Regions from separate parts of the Rhizobium sp. PAMB 3174 genome, predicted to be linked through region 1. Evidence: predicted binding sites of a transcription regulator. Region 1 holds the regulator's gene; each other region holds the start of a gene.

What was found. Region 1 encodes LexA, which represses DNA repair genes until DNA is damaged. Its sites were predicted from a motif close to TGTTCNNNNTGTGTTCNG; they were not measured.
Region 2: uvrA (excinuclease ABC subunit UvrA) is a predicted target of LexA. The motif match lies at 2,494-2,511, and genes of this name have one in related genera.
Region 3: recA (recombinase RecA) is a predicted target of LexA. The motif match lies at 1,863-1,880, and genes of this name have one in related genera.

What each region holds. Positions count from the first base shown of each region.
Region 1 covers NZ_CM128608.1:1,731,257-1,736,017, reverse strand. Annotated here, with positions in the region: gene ACU5AY_RS08285 (ComEC/Rec2 family competence protein) at 1-2,198, shown strand, start outside; gene lexA (transcriptional repressor LexA) at 2,192-2,902, opposite strand; gene ACU5AY_RS08275 (ArnT family glycosyltransferase) at 3,051-4,733, opposite strand.
Region 2 covers NZ_CM128608.1:1,623,652-1,628,412, forward strand. Annotated here, with positions in the region: gene uvrA (excinuclease ABC subunit UvrA) at 1-2,374, opposite strand, end outside; gene ACU5AY_RS07705 (single-stranded DNA-binding protein) at 2,636-3,151, shown strand; gene ACU5AY_RS07710 (MarC family protein) at 3,181-3,807, opposite strand; gene gyrA (DNA gyrase subunit A) at 4,024-4,761, shown strand, end outside.
Region 3 covers NZ_CM128608.1:1,388,637-1,393,397, forward strand. Annotated here, with positions in the region: gene ACU5AY_RS06545 (pseudouridine-5'-phosphate glycosidase) at 1-801, opposite strand, end outside; gene ACU5AY_RS06550 (carbohydrate kinase family protein) at 831-1,775, opposite strand; gene recA (recombinase RecA) at 2,007-3,092, shown strand; gene alaS (alanine--tRNA ligase) at 3,302-4,761, shown strand, end outside.

The DNA of each region.
Region 1 (4,761 bases):
TGTTGGCTGCCGTGGCTTTAGTGGGTGCTGTTGCCGCCGGGCATCATCGCCCGCTGATGCGATATGCCGCAATCGCCGTGCTGCTTCTGGCGCTCGGCATGGGGCTGGCTGCTTTCGAGACATGGCGGACCGGGACCGTCGTGCTGGATACGCCGATCGTCACCCGGATCACCGGCCGGATCGAGAGCCGCGAAATCGATGACAATGGCGGCTGGCGCTATCTGATCAATGTCTCGGCGACCAGCGAGCCGGCCCTTCGTCGCCCTCCTGAAAGAGTGGCCGTGCTGGCGCGAAACGACCATGAGCCATTGCTGCCCGGCGAAATGATCAGCGGCAAGGCGCGGCTCTCGCCGCCCTCCGGTCCGGCCCTGCCGGGCAGCTATAACTTCGCATTCTTCTCTTACTATCAGGGGATCGGTGCGGTCGGCTTCTTCTACGGTTCTCCCGAAAGAGTGGCTGTGGGGCAGCGTGCATCCCTTCTTGACCGCGCCCGTCTTGCGATCGAGATGCTGCGCGACACGATTTCCGCCCGTATACGGGCGACGCTCGCAGGCGATACCGGGGCGTTTGCCTCGGCCATCGTCACCGGTCAGAGACGCGCGCTGTCGGATGAGACGGCGGAAGCCTTGCGCATGTCGGGATTGGCGCATGTGATCGCCATTTCTGGCCTGCACATGGCGCTCGCGGCAGGCCTCTTCTTTGCCGGCCTGCGCACGACACTCGCCCTGTTCCCGGCCCTCGTGCAACGCTTCCCGGTCAAGAAATGGGCCGCTGCCGCCGCCCTGGCCGGGGCATTCGGCTATCTGCTGATTTCCGGATTGCAGGTATCGGCGATCCGTGCCTTCATCATGCTGGCATTGATGCTGGTCGCAGTCCTCATCGACCGGCCGGCGATCAGCCTCAGGAACGTCGCGCTCGCGGCGCTGATCATTCTTGCCGTCACGCCGTCCGCCGTCATGGGGCCGAGCTTCCAGATGTCGTTTGCCGCGACGGTGGCGCTTGTGGCGGGATATAGATGGTGGCGGATGCGATCGGTGGACCGGAGCGCGCCGCGCCGCCGGTCCGGTATCATCGCCCTTGCCGCGAAAGCCGGCGGGTTTGCTTCGGCGTTGGCGCTTACATCGGCGATCGGCGGGACTGCAACGGCGATCTTCGCGCTGGAGCATTTCTACCGCCTCGCGCCCTATGGCTTCGCCGCCAATCTCATCGCCATGCCGGTCGTCACCTTCGTGGTCATGCCGGCCGGCCTGGTATCCGTCCTCGCCATGCCGTTCGGGCTCGAGCATTGGCCGCTGCGCCTCATGGGGGTTGGGCTGGACATCGTCATCGCGGTGGCCCGAGAGGTCGCCGGCTGGGACAGCGGAGTTTCATCCGGACGCCTGCCGCCCTATGCCTTCGAACTCTCGGTCGCCGGCTTTCTGCTTCTGGTCCTGCTGCGCAGTCGCCTCAGATATGTCGGCCTGCCGCTGATGGCCGTGGCGGTTGCGCTGATCGCATACGGACCGACAAACTCGTCTCCTGCGCTGATTATCAGCGAGGACGGCAGGCTGGCGGCCCTCATTGCCGATGGACGGCTAGAGACGAACCGCAGTCGTCCGCCATCCTTCATCTTCGAACAATGGCAGCGGGCGCTCGCCATGCCGAAGGGCGAGGGGCCGGACATGGCGGATGGGGAGCCCGTTCCGGCCGACCAGACAGAAAAAGGAGGAGAGCAGCCACGGCTGCCGGCCTCCGTCTTGAATGCGGAGCGACTGGCTATGGAAAAGGCCCTGAATGGGGAGATATCCCGCTTCCACTGCAGGAAGGCCGCCTGGTGCGCCGGTCAGGTTACGGCGTCGGGCGGAACCGCATTGCGGGTGGTGACGGTGGAGAAACCCGCCTATGCCGGACCCGCCTGCGACATCGCCGATGTGGTCATCGTGCCGTTCCGCCTCGGCTACGACACGTGCCGCTCGGGCGCGACATTGCTTATGGCGGAACGGCTGCGAAGAACCGGATCGATCGAACTCCATGCGGCATCGGACGGCATTGGCTTTGAGGCCAGGACGGCAGTCGGCGCAATCGACCGGCCCTGGACCCGGCATCGATACTACGACTGGCGGACAAACGCCTTCCCGATCACGCAGGAAACGGGCACATGGCCGCTTGTTCCACGTCCGCGTTATACGGACGCAGCCAGGCGTGTCACCGGTCAGTGATAGCGGCGGATGAGGCCGACGAGCTTGCCCTGAACCTTGACCCGATCGGAGGCGAAGATACGCGTCTCATAGGCCGGGTTGGCGGCTTCGAGTGCAATCGACGCACCCTTGCGGCGGAAGCGCTTGAGCGTTGCTTCCTCGTCGTCGACCAATGCCACGACGATCTCGCCCGGATTGGCGCTGCTGACATTCTTGATGATGACAGTATCGCCATCGAGGATGCCGGCTTCGATCATCGAGTCGCCCTTGACCTCCAGCGCATAGTGTTCGCCGGAGCCCAGCATTTCCATCGGCACGGACAGGCTGTGCGTGTTGTTCTGGATGGCGGAGATCGGCACACCGGCGGCGATGCGGCCCATGACCGGGACGCTGACGGTGTCGTTCGCCGGTTCCGGTGCCTTGGGGGTGGGCGCGGGCTTCGGCTTGCCGAGGCTGCCTTCGATGACGCTTGGCGAAAAGCCGCGGCGCGGCTGCAGGCTCGGCGAATAGGCTTCGGGAAGCTTGATGACTTCCAGCGCACGCGCCCGGTTCGGCAGGCGGCGGATGAAGCCGCGCTCCTCGAGCGCCGTGATCAGCCGGTGAATGCCGGACTTGGACGCGAGATTGAGTGCATCCTTCATCTCGTCAAAGGATGGCGGAACGCCGGATTCCTTCATCCGCTCGTGAATGAAGAGAAGCAGTTCCTGTTGCTTTCGCGTCAGCATGAATCGGCACCTTCCAGAATCATGAAACAAATACAGAACGGACACTATATGTTCCCACTGTGTTCCGCAAGTGCCTAAAATATCGTGAAAGCGGGGCCCGGTGTCGCAGGAACTGCCGATTTTTGCTGCCGCCGGTCGGCTATGAGCGTTAGCGCGTCGGATCGAGTGCGATGTAGGCGCGCTCGGCTTCCGCTGCGCGTGTCTCGGCGAGCGTGCCGGAGAGAACGGCCTTCATGAGGACGGCCGGATCGATCGAACGCCAGCCGCCACTGACCGCCGTCACGTCGTACCCGTCGGCGGCGAGCCGGTCGGCTTCCGTCTTCTCCAGCGTGATGACGGCCTTGAAGCGATCGCCGGCTTCGACGTCCGCAAGCTTTCGTCGCTGCAGGAAAGGTCGTTCGACGCCGCTGTGCAATCGTGCCTCGGAGGCGACGATGTCAGACCCAAGGAAGACGATGTCGTCGGCGGGCAGGTCGAGCTGGGCGACCTTGTCGGCAATCGGCTTTCCAAGGTCGGGCATGCCGAAGGCGGCGACGACGGGATAGATGGCAAGCAGGATCGCCATTGGCAGGGCGGAGAGTGCCAGAACCATGGGCCGGAAGGCCTCGCGATTGGCGATGCGCCAGACGAGCAACAGGCCGAGGGCGATGGCAACCACGATCGCAACCGTTACCTTGGCACTCAGCAGCTGGGCCGAAACGCCGTAGAGGATGGCGAAGGTGAGGGCCAGGCCGATCACCGAGAATTTGAGAAACAGGCTCAGATAGCGCGATGTCGTCTCGCGCTCCAGCGAGGCGAGGCCGACCGCCATCAGGATCGACAGAGCGGGAAGAGACGGAATGATGTAGCGATGGTCCGGTTTGAAGGCGGGCGCGAACATGGCGATGTTGAGCGCAATCCAGCCTGCAAGCAGCAGGGCCGACGCGCCGAGCTGCCGGAAGCCCGGCACTTTGCGCGTAGCGATCGCGGTCGCCGCAATCACGAAAAGCCAGCCGATCACGGGCGCCAGCAGGCCGGCAAGGCTGAGACCGACGGAGTCGAACACCGCGAAAACCGAGAATTCCAGCTTGGTGCGCACCTGATCGCCGACGAACTGGTTGTCGAGCGCCGAGCTCGACCGCAGCACCTGGTAGACGAACCACCAGCCGGCGAGAGCCATGGAGAAGAGAATCGGCAGCGGGGCGATCAGCCGGCGAAAATGAACGCGGCACGAGGGAAAGAGGACGATCAGACCGAAGACGCAGGCCGGTGGCGCCAGCGCCGGAATGCCCTTCGTCAGGATCGCCATCGCCGTTCCGCCATAGGCAAGCCAGGCGTCCCATCTGTCTTCTTCGCCGGCGAAGAGCAGGCCGGCAAAGCCGTAAAGGGCGATGAGCATGAACAGCGTCAGCGGAATGTCGGGAATCGCCGTGACGGCGGAGCGCAGGAAGACGAAATTGCCGGCGAGCATGGCGAGCGAGAACAGGGCGATCTCATCGTCGCCCGTCAGCCGCTTGGCCAGCCTGTAGGTGACGAACAGGATGGCGGCCGCGCCGAGCAGCCAGAAGATGCGCGAGCCGATGACACCGATGCCGAAGATTTCCATGCCGGCGACGCTCATCCAGTAGGCGAACGGCGGCTTCTTCAGCCGCACAGCATCCTCGCCGGTGCGCGGTGTCAGGTAGTCGCCGCTCTCCATCATCAGCGCCGCGCCCTGCGAATAATGGCGCTCGTCCGGATAATGCAGGATCATGCTCTCGGCGAAGGGAAAGATCGCGACCAGGAAGGCAATGACGAAGATCGCCGCGATCGTGCGGTTCGAACTCGCAATAGCGGCAAGCGTCTGCGGCATGTCGGCGCGGTTTCCCATTGATGCGTTG
Region 2 (4,761 bases), 110 kb from region 1:
AGCGCTTGCCGTGGCAGACGTCGCAAGTGACGTAGACATCCGGCAGGAAGTGCATTTCGATCTTGATGACGCCGTCGCCCTGGCAGGCTTCACAGCGGCCGCCCTTGACGTTGAACGAGAAGCGGCCGGGCTGATAGCCGCGCGCCTTGGCTTCCGGCAATCCGGCGAACCAGTCGCGGATCGGCGTGAATGCGCCGGTATAGGTCGCCGGGTTGGAGCGCGGCGTGCGGCCGATCGGCGACTGGTCGATATCGATCACCTTGTCGATATATTCGAAACCGTCGATGCGGTCGTGGTCGGCCGGGTGCTCACGCGCGCCCATGATACGGCGGGCTGCCGACTTGTAGAGTGTCTCGATGAGGAAGGTCGACTTGCCGCCGCCGGACACGCCGGTCACGGCCGTGAAGACGCCGAGAGGGATCGAGGCGGTGACGTTCTTCAGATTGTTGCCGCGCGCGCCGACGACGGTGATCTCCTTCTTTTTCTTCGGCTTGCGCCGTTCGGAAGGCACCGGCACGCCCATTTCGCCGGAGAGATACTTGCCGGTGAGCGACTTGGGGTTCGCCATGATGTCGCCAGGCGTTCCCTCGGCCACGACCTCGCCACCGTGAATGCCGGCGGCCGGGCCGATATCGACCACGTAGTCGGCTGTCAGGATCGCATCCTCGTCATGCTCGACGACGATCACCGTATTGCCGATGTCGCGCAGATGCTTGAGCGTCGCCAGGAGGCGGTCGTTGTCGCGCTGGTGCAGGCCGATCGACGGCTCGTCCAGCACGTAGAGCACGCCCGTGAGGCCGGAGCCGATCTGCGAGGCGAGGCGGATGCGCTGGCTTTCGCCGCCCGACAGCGTGCCGGAATTGCGCGACAGGCTCAGATATTCAAGGCCGACGTCGTTCAGGAACCGCAGCCGCTCACGGATCTCCTTGAGGATGCGGAGCGCGATCTCGTTCTGTTTGTCGGAGAGATGGGTTGGCAGTTCGTCGAACCAGTCGCGCGCGATCTTGATCGACATCTCGGTGACTTCGCCGATATGCAGCTTGCGGATCTTCACCGCCAGCGCCTCGGGCTTCAGGCGAAAGCCGTTGCAGGCCGGGCAGGGGGCGGCCGACATGTAGCGCTCGATTTCCTCGCGCGCCCAGGCACTGTCGGTTTCCTTCCAGCGGCGTTCGAGGTTCGGCACGATGCCCTCAAAGGTCTTGACCGTCTTGTAGGACCGGGCGCCGTCGGCATAGTGAAACTCGATCTTCTCGTCGGTTCCCTTGAGGATCGCCTTCTGGGCCGCAGCGCTCAGCGCGCTCCAGCGGTCGCCGAGCTTGAAGCCGAAGGTCCTCCCCAGCGCCTCCAGGGTCTGGTTGTAATAAGGTGAGCTCGATTTCGCCCAGGGGGCGATCGCACCGTCGCGCAGCGTGCGGTCCGGCTCCGGAACGATAAGGTTCTCGTCGATCTTCTGCTGCGATCCGAGACCGTCGCAGGTCGGGCAGGCGCCGGCCGGATTGTTGAAGGAAAACAGCCGCGGCTCGATCTCGGAAATCGTGAAGCCGGAAACCGGGCAGGCGAATTTTTCCGAAAACAGCACGCGCTCATGCGTCTCGTTCAGCGACTTGTTGGCGGAGCCGCCGGCAGAGGTTTCCTCCGGCGGCAACGGCTTGTCGGCGAATTCGGCGACGGCGAGGCCATCGGCAAGCGTCAGGCAGGTCTCGATGCTGTCGGCAAGGCGGGCGGCCATGTCGGGACGTACGACGATGCGGTCGACCACCACGTCGATATCGTGCTTGTACTTCTTGTCGAGGGCAGGGGCGTCGGCGATCTCGTAGAACTGGCCGTCGATCTTGACGCGCTGGAAGCCCTTCTTCATGAGCTCCGCGAGTTCCTTCTTGTACTCGCCCTTCCGGCCGCGCACCATCGGCGCCAATATATAAAGTCGCGTGCCTTCCTCGAAGGCCAGCACCCGGTCGACCATCTGGCTGACCGTCTGGCTCTCGATCGGCAGGCCGGTGGCCGGCGAATAGGGCACGCCGACACGGGCAAACAGGAGGCGCATGTAGTCATAGATCTCGGTGACCGTGCCGACCGTGGACCGCGGATTGCGCGATGTCGTCTTCTGCTCGATGGAGATTGCCGGCGACAGGCCTTCGATCTGGTCGACGTCCGGTTTCTGCATCATTTCCAGGAACTGCCGCGCATAGGCGGAAAGGCTTTCCACGTAGCGTCGCTGGCCCTCGGCATAGATCGTGTCGAAGGCAAGCGAAGACTTGCCGGAGCCCGAGAGGCCCGTCATCACGATCAGGGAATTGCGGGGAAGATCAAGATCGACGCCCTTCAGATTGTGTTCGCGCGCGCCGCGAATGGATATCGTCTTCAACTCGCTCATATTCACATAATCCGGATTGGAATTCCGCCCCTATGTAATGTTACTACGCCGCCTGTCGAGAAGCGGACGCCGCAATTGCCGCAAAAATCGATTCAGTTGACAGGATCATACATATTTAATAGAACAAAAAAAGAACAAAATTCCACATGGGGAAAGCTGTGGATTTCGCCCTCGGGGCAAGCGCGCCTCGGCGCTTTCCTTTAGAGTGGCGCAAGTTTTTACGGAATGGAAGCCGTTTCGGCGGCAATCGAGGTGAAGAGTATGGCAGGCAGCGTCAACAAAGTGATTTTGATCGGCAATCTGGGCGCGGACCCGGAAATCCGCCGTACGCAGGATGGCCGACCGATCGCCAATCTGAGGATCGCGACATCGGAAAGCTGGCGCGACCGCAACAGCGGCGAGCGTCGGGAAAAGACCGAATGGCACTCCGTGGTCATCTTCAACGAAGGCCTGTGCAAGGTGGCCGAGCAGTACCTGAAGAAGGGCTCGACCGTTTACATCGAAGGCCAGTTGCAGACCCGCAAGTGGACCGACCAGAGCGGCCAGGAACGCTACACGACGGAAGTCGTGCTGCAAGGCTTCAACGGCAACCTGACGATGCTTGGCGGCCGTGGTGACGGCGGCGGCGCACGCGGTGGCCGTGACGAAGGCTATGGTGGTGACTACGGCGGCGATTACGGCTCGCCGGCTCCGGCATCCCCGTCGCGCGGCGGCGGCGCTGCGGCACCCTCCGGCGGCGGTTTCTCGCGCGATCTCGACGACGACATCCCGTTCTGAGAACGATTTGGATCGACAGACAGACGGCGTCAGGCGAAGGCCGATTTGACGCCGTCTATCACGAACTGGACGGAGAGGGCGGCCAGCAGCACGCCCAGGAGCCGGGTGAGGATCGCCCGGCCTGTCATGCCGAGGAAGCGGTCCAGCCGTTCGGCCACCATCAGCACCACCAGCATGATCGCCAGACAGAAGGCGATGACCGTCACGAGGCCGGCCTTTTGAACAGGGCCATCCAGCGATCCCGACAAAAGGATCGTCGCCGATATGGCGCCCGGGCCGGCAATCAGCGGAATGCCGAGCGGGAAGGCGGCGAGGTCGTGGATCTGGTCCTTGGTCAACGCCACTTCCTTGGTGTTTTCATGCCGCTGCTGGCGCTTCTCGAAAATCATCTCGAAGGCGATCCAGAACAGGAGCAGTCCGCCCGCCACCCGGAATGCACCCATGGAAATGCCGAGCTGGGTCAGTACCGTGGCCCCGGCGATTGCGAAAAAGGCAAGAATGAAGAAAGCGATGATGACGCCGCGCAGCGCGACCTGCCGGCGCTGGCTGGTCGACATTCCGGCCGTCATACCGAGAAAGATCGGCGCCAGGCCGGGCGGATCCGTGGTCACCAGCAGCGTGGTGATCGAATTGATGAGAAAATCCGTCGTTGCCATGCGCCCGCCTTGCCCCTTTTCCGTTCCGTTTTAGCCCGGTGGGCGGCAGATGCCTAGAGCGGCGGCCGGTGTTTGGCGGCCAAGACTTGCAAAGGGGCATGCCAATGCCTTACTGCAGGCCAAAAGCCTGTTCAAAACCCGGCTTCAAATTGGCACCCCCGAACGCTTTCCGATATAACCCGGATAGTGATTCTGACAATGAGAACGTGAACCGTTTTGACCGAACATAGCACACCTGGCAGCGGGTCTAACCCGCCCGGCATCGAGCCGATTTCCATCATGGAGGAAATGCAGCGGTCTTATCTCGACTACGCAATGAGCGTGATCGTGAGCCGCGCGCTTCCCGACGTCCGCGACGGACTGAAGCCAGTGCACCGGCGCATCCTTTTTGGCATGTCCGAACTCGGCGTCGACTGGAACAAGAAATACGTCAAATGCGCCCGCGTGACCGGTGACGTGATGGGTAAATACCATCCGCACGGCAATTCGGCGATCTACGATGCGCTGGCCCGTATGGCGCAGGACTGGTCGTTGCGGCTGCCGCTGATCGACGGGCAGGGCAATTTCGGCTCGATCGACGGCGACCCGCCGGCAGCCGAACGCTACACCGAGTGCCGCCTGCAGAAGGCCGCCCATTCGCTCCTCGACGATCTCGACAAGGAAACGGTCGACTTCCGCGAAAACTACGACGGCACCCTGTCGGAGCCCGTTGTCGTTCCCGCCAAGTTCCCGAACCTGCTGGTCAATGGCGCGGGCGGCATCGCCGTCGGCATGGCGACCAACATCCCGCCGCACAATCTCGGCGAAGTGATCGACGGCTGCGTCGCGCTCATCGACAATCCGGCGATCGAACTGCCGGAGCTGATGGAAATCATTCCGGGACCGGACTTCCCGACGGGCGCCCTGATCCTCGGCCGCGCCGGCATCCGCTCGGCCTACGAGACGGGCCGCGGC
Region 3 (4,761 bases), 340 kb from region 1:
GACTTCCTTGCCCTTGATGTCGGCGTCCTCGGCATTGGCGAGCGCACGGGTGATGTAGATTTCCATTTCCTTGCGCGGGATTTCATCTTCTTCCGGCACCGGATTGGCAATCAGCATGCCGCCGCCGAGAACCATGGCTTCACGGGTCTTCTGGAAATGGGCGATCGCCTCGGGGCTGTTCAGCATCAGCGGGCTCGGCAGGCCGGATGAGCGCGACCAGAAGGCCGGGAATTCATGCGAGCCGTAGGTGACGACCGGCACGCCGCGGGTTTCGAGGACTTCGAGCGTCTTCGGAATGTCGAGGATCGCCTTGGCGCCGGCGCAGACGACGATGACCGCCGTGCGGGCCAGTTCCTCGAGGTCGGCGGAGATGTCGAAGTTGAGCTCCGCGCCGCGATGCACGCCGCCGATGCCACCGGTCGCAAAGACGCGGATACCGGCCCGGGCTGCAGCGATCATGGTGGCCGCGACCGTGGTGGCGCCGGTGCGCCGTTCCGACATGGCAAACGCGATGTCGGCGCGCGAGACCTTCATGGCGCCGCTCGTCTGCGACAGCGCTTCGAGTTCCGTGTCTTCCAGGCCGACATGCAGCTTGCCGGCGACGACCGCGATCGTTGCCGGAACCGCGCCCTCGGCGCGGATGATCGCCTCGACGCTGCGCGCCATCTGCAGGTTGCCCGGATAGGGCATGCCATGGGTGATGATGGTCGATTCGAGCGCGACGATCGGCAGGCCCTGCGCCTTGGCGTCGGCGACTTCCTTCGAGTAGGTGATCGGGAAATTGTGGGCGGGTGTGGTCATAATCGGATCCATCAGACTTGTTTTCTTGTTCATGCCAGAAGGCGGGGTTCGGGTACAAGCGCCAAGGTGGCGTCGAGCGTGGCACGGCCGAGATTTTCGGCTGCGGCCAGAGGCGATTGCAGGGTGATCGTGGCCGCGGCCGCACCGGCGCGCAATGCCTGAGGCAATCTCTCGCCGTCGAGGGTCGCCGCGATCACGCCGGAGGCGAAGGCGTCGCCGGCGCCGGTGACATCGGCTATTTCCGCGAGCACCGGAGGCGTGAGCAATGCGACTGTCTCGTCCTGGAAGGCGACGACATCGCCCCTGCCGCGGGTGACGACTGCGCCGCGCAATCCCTGCCGGCGCAGCAGCTCCGGCCAACCGGCCGGCTCTTGCGGCCTTGATCCCGCGACGGCTTCCGCCTCGGCCTCATTCATGAAGAGGAGGTGGAGGTGCGGCAGCGCGGAACGGAAGCGGACGACCTTGGCCGGCGAGATGGCGATCGCGGCAAGCGGGATGCCGCGTTTCGCCGCCACGTCCGCGAGCGCGGTGATCGTCTCGGCGGGCATGTTGCCGTCGGTCAGGATGAGGTCGGCCGTTTCGATCGCGTCCCGGATCTGGCGCATGGCAAGGCGGCGCGGCGAGAAGAGGGCATAGAGCTCCATGTCGGCGATGCCGATCACCAGATTGCCGTCCTTCTCCAGGATCGCGGTGTAGCTCGGCGTCTGCCTGTCAAGAAAGGTCAAGGGGCGGTCGTCGATGCCGGCCCGCTCGGCTGCGTCCGCGACCATGTCGCCGGCCTGATCGCCGCCACGCGGCGAGACGAGCGTGACGGCGTGGCCCAGCCGGGCGAGATTCTGCGCGGCATTGAAGCCGCCACCGCCGGGTTCGGTGAACCACCGGCCGGGATTGGACGCGCCGGGCACCGTCGCAGTCGAAATGCGCGCCCGCCGGTCGATATGGGCGCCGCCGATAACGAGGATTTTCTTGGTCATGGGAGCCTGCCTGATGAGCGCGATTCGGACAAAACAGGGCTTTGGGAGGCGCGGAGCCTCATGCGGCAAGCTCTTGTTTCCACACCCGAAAACGAAAAGAGAACAAATGTCATATTGTTATTTTCTTTCATCGGCTTGCAAGGGTCTTGCGAAACGAGAACAAAATGTGTACATATTCGTTATCGACGGCTTCATTGCCTGTGCGGCTTCAATAACCTAAAGGTGGATCAAATGGCACAAAATTCTTTGCGGCTCGTAGAGGACAAATCCGTGGATAAAAGCAAGGCACTGGAAGCTGCACTTTCCCAGATCGAACGGTCGTTCGGCAAGGGATCGATCATGAAGCTCGGTTCCAATGAAAACGTCGTCGAAATCGAAACCATTCCGACCGGCTCGCTCGGGCTCGACATCGCGCTCGGCGTCGGTGGTCTGCCGAAGGGACGCATCATCGAGATTTTCGGACCGGAAAGCTCCGGCAAGACGACCTTGGCGCTGCAGACGATCGCGGAAGCCCAGAAGAAGGGCGGCATTTGCGGCTTCATCGACGCCGAGCATGCGCTCGATCCCATCTATGCCCGCAAGCTTGGCGTCGATCTTCAGAACCTTCTGATCTCACAGCCGGACACCGGCGAACAGGCGCTGGAAATCACCGATACGCTGGTGCGTTCCGGCGCGCTTGACGTTCTCGTCATCGACTCGGTCGCCGCGCTGACGCCGCGCGCCGAAATCGAAGGCGAAATGGGCGATAGCCTGCCGGGCCTGCAGGCCCGCCTGATGAGCCAGGCGCTGCGCAAGCTGACCGCCTCGATCTCGCGTTCGAACTGCATGGTCATCTTCATCAACCAGATCCGCATGAAGATCGGCGTCATGTTCGGCTCGCCGGAAACAACGACCGGCGGCAACGCGCTCAAGTTTTATGCGTCGGTTCGACTCGACATCCGCCGGATCGGTTCCGTCAAGGACCGCGACGAAGTTGTCGGCAACCAGACGCGCGTCAAGGTCGTCAAGAACAAGATGGCGCCGCCCTTCAAGCAGGTCGAGTTCGACATCATGTATGGCGAAGGCGTTTCGAAGACCGGCGAACTGGTCGATCTCGGCGTCAAGGCGGGCATCGTCGAGAAGTCCGGCGCCTGGTTCTCCTATAACAGCCAGCGTCTCGGTCAGGGGCGTGAGAATGCCAAGCAGTTCTTGCGCGACAATCCCGATACGATGGCCGAAATCGAAATGGCGCTGCGCCAGAATGCCGGCCTGATCGCCGAGCAGTTCCTGGACAAGGGCGGTGACGAGGACGACGGCGACGCCGCCGCCGAGGGCTGAGATAGATACGCGACCTGGCTGGCAATCGTTCGCCGGTCCGCTGACGATCCGGACGGGGTGAGCCCCGGGATCGATGGCTTTAACGGCTGCACATCAAGGGGATGTGCAGCCGTTTCCGTTTGTTCTGGACAGTCATGGGGGCGTTGGATAAAAGCCAGTGGTTTTGTTGAATAATCCGCCGGACGGCGGGCGGCAGTGAAGGGTCAAGCATGAGCGGCGTGAACGACATCCGGTCGACATTCCTCGACTATTTCAAGACGAACGGACACGAGGTGGTTGCCTCCAGCCCGCTCGTGCCGCGCAACGATCCGACGCTGATGTTCACCAATGCAGGCATGGTGCAGTTCAAGAACGTCTTCACGGGGCTGGAAAGCCGTCCCTATTCGACGGCCGTGACCGCGCAGAAATGCGTGCGCGCCGGCGGAAAGCACAACGACCTCGACAATGTCGGCTACACTGCGCGCCACCATACGTTCTTCGAGATGCTCGGCAACTTCTCCTTTGGCGACTATTTCAAGGATCGCGCTATCGAGCTTGCCTGGAACCTGATCACCAAGGAATTCGGCATCGACCGCAACCGGCTGATGGTGACCGTCTACCATACCGATGACGAGGCCTTCGATCTGTGGAAGAAGATCGCCGGCCTGCCGGACGAAAAGATCATCCGCATCCCGACCAGCGACAATTTCTGGGCGATGGGCGATACCGGCCCGTGCGGCCCCTGTTCGGAAATCTTCTACGATCACGGCGATCACATCTGGGGCGGGCCGCCCGGTTCCCCGGAAGAGGACGGTGATCGCTTCATCGAGATCTGGAACCTCGTCTTCATGCAGTACGAGCAGGTGACGAAGGAAGAGCGCCTCGAACTGCCGCGCCCGTCGATCGACACCGGCATGGGGCTTGAGCGTATCGCCGCACTCCTGCAGGGCAAGCACGACAATTATGACATCGATCTGTTCCGGGCCCTGATTGCGGCGTCCGAAGAAGCGACCGGCGTCAAGGCCGAGGGCGACAAGCGGGCGAGCCACCGGGTCATTGCCGATCACCTGCGTTCGGCCGCCTTCCTGATCGCCGACGGCGTACTGCCGTCGAACGAAGGCCGTGGCTACGTGCTGCGCCGCATCATGCGTCGCGCCATGCGCCATGCCGAACTGCTCGGTTCGCGTGATCCGCTGATGTGGCGGCTGCTGCCGACGCTGGTTCAGGAGATGGGCCGCGCCTATCCGGAACTGGTGCGCGCCGAAGCGCTGATTTCGGAGACGCTGAAGCTCGAGGAGACGCGCTTCCGCAAGACGCTCGAGCGCGGCCTTGTGCTGCTCAACGACGCGACGACCGACCTTTCCAAGGGCGGCATGCTGGACGGCGAAACCGCATTCAAGCTCTACGACACCTACGGTTTCCCGCTGGACCTGACGCAGGACGCGTTGCGCGCCCGCGGCATCGGCGTCGATCTCGCCGGCTTTACCGACGCCATGGAGCGCCAGAAGGCCGAGGCTCGCGCCAGCTGGTCCGGCTCCGGCGACAAGGCAACCGAGACCATCTGGTTCGAGCTTAAGGAAAAGTTCGGTGCGACCGAATTCCTCGGTTATGACACCGAGACTGCCGAAGGCGTAATCCAGGCGATCGTCCGCGATGGCGCTGCCGTCAATGAGGCGAAGTCGGGCGAGGA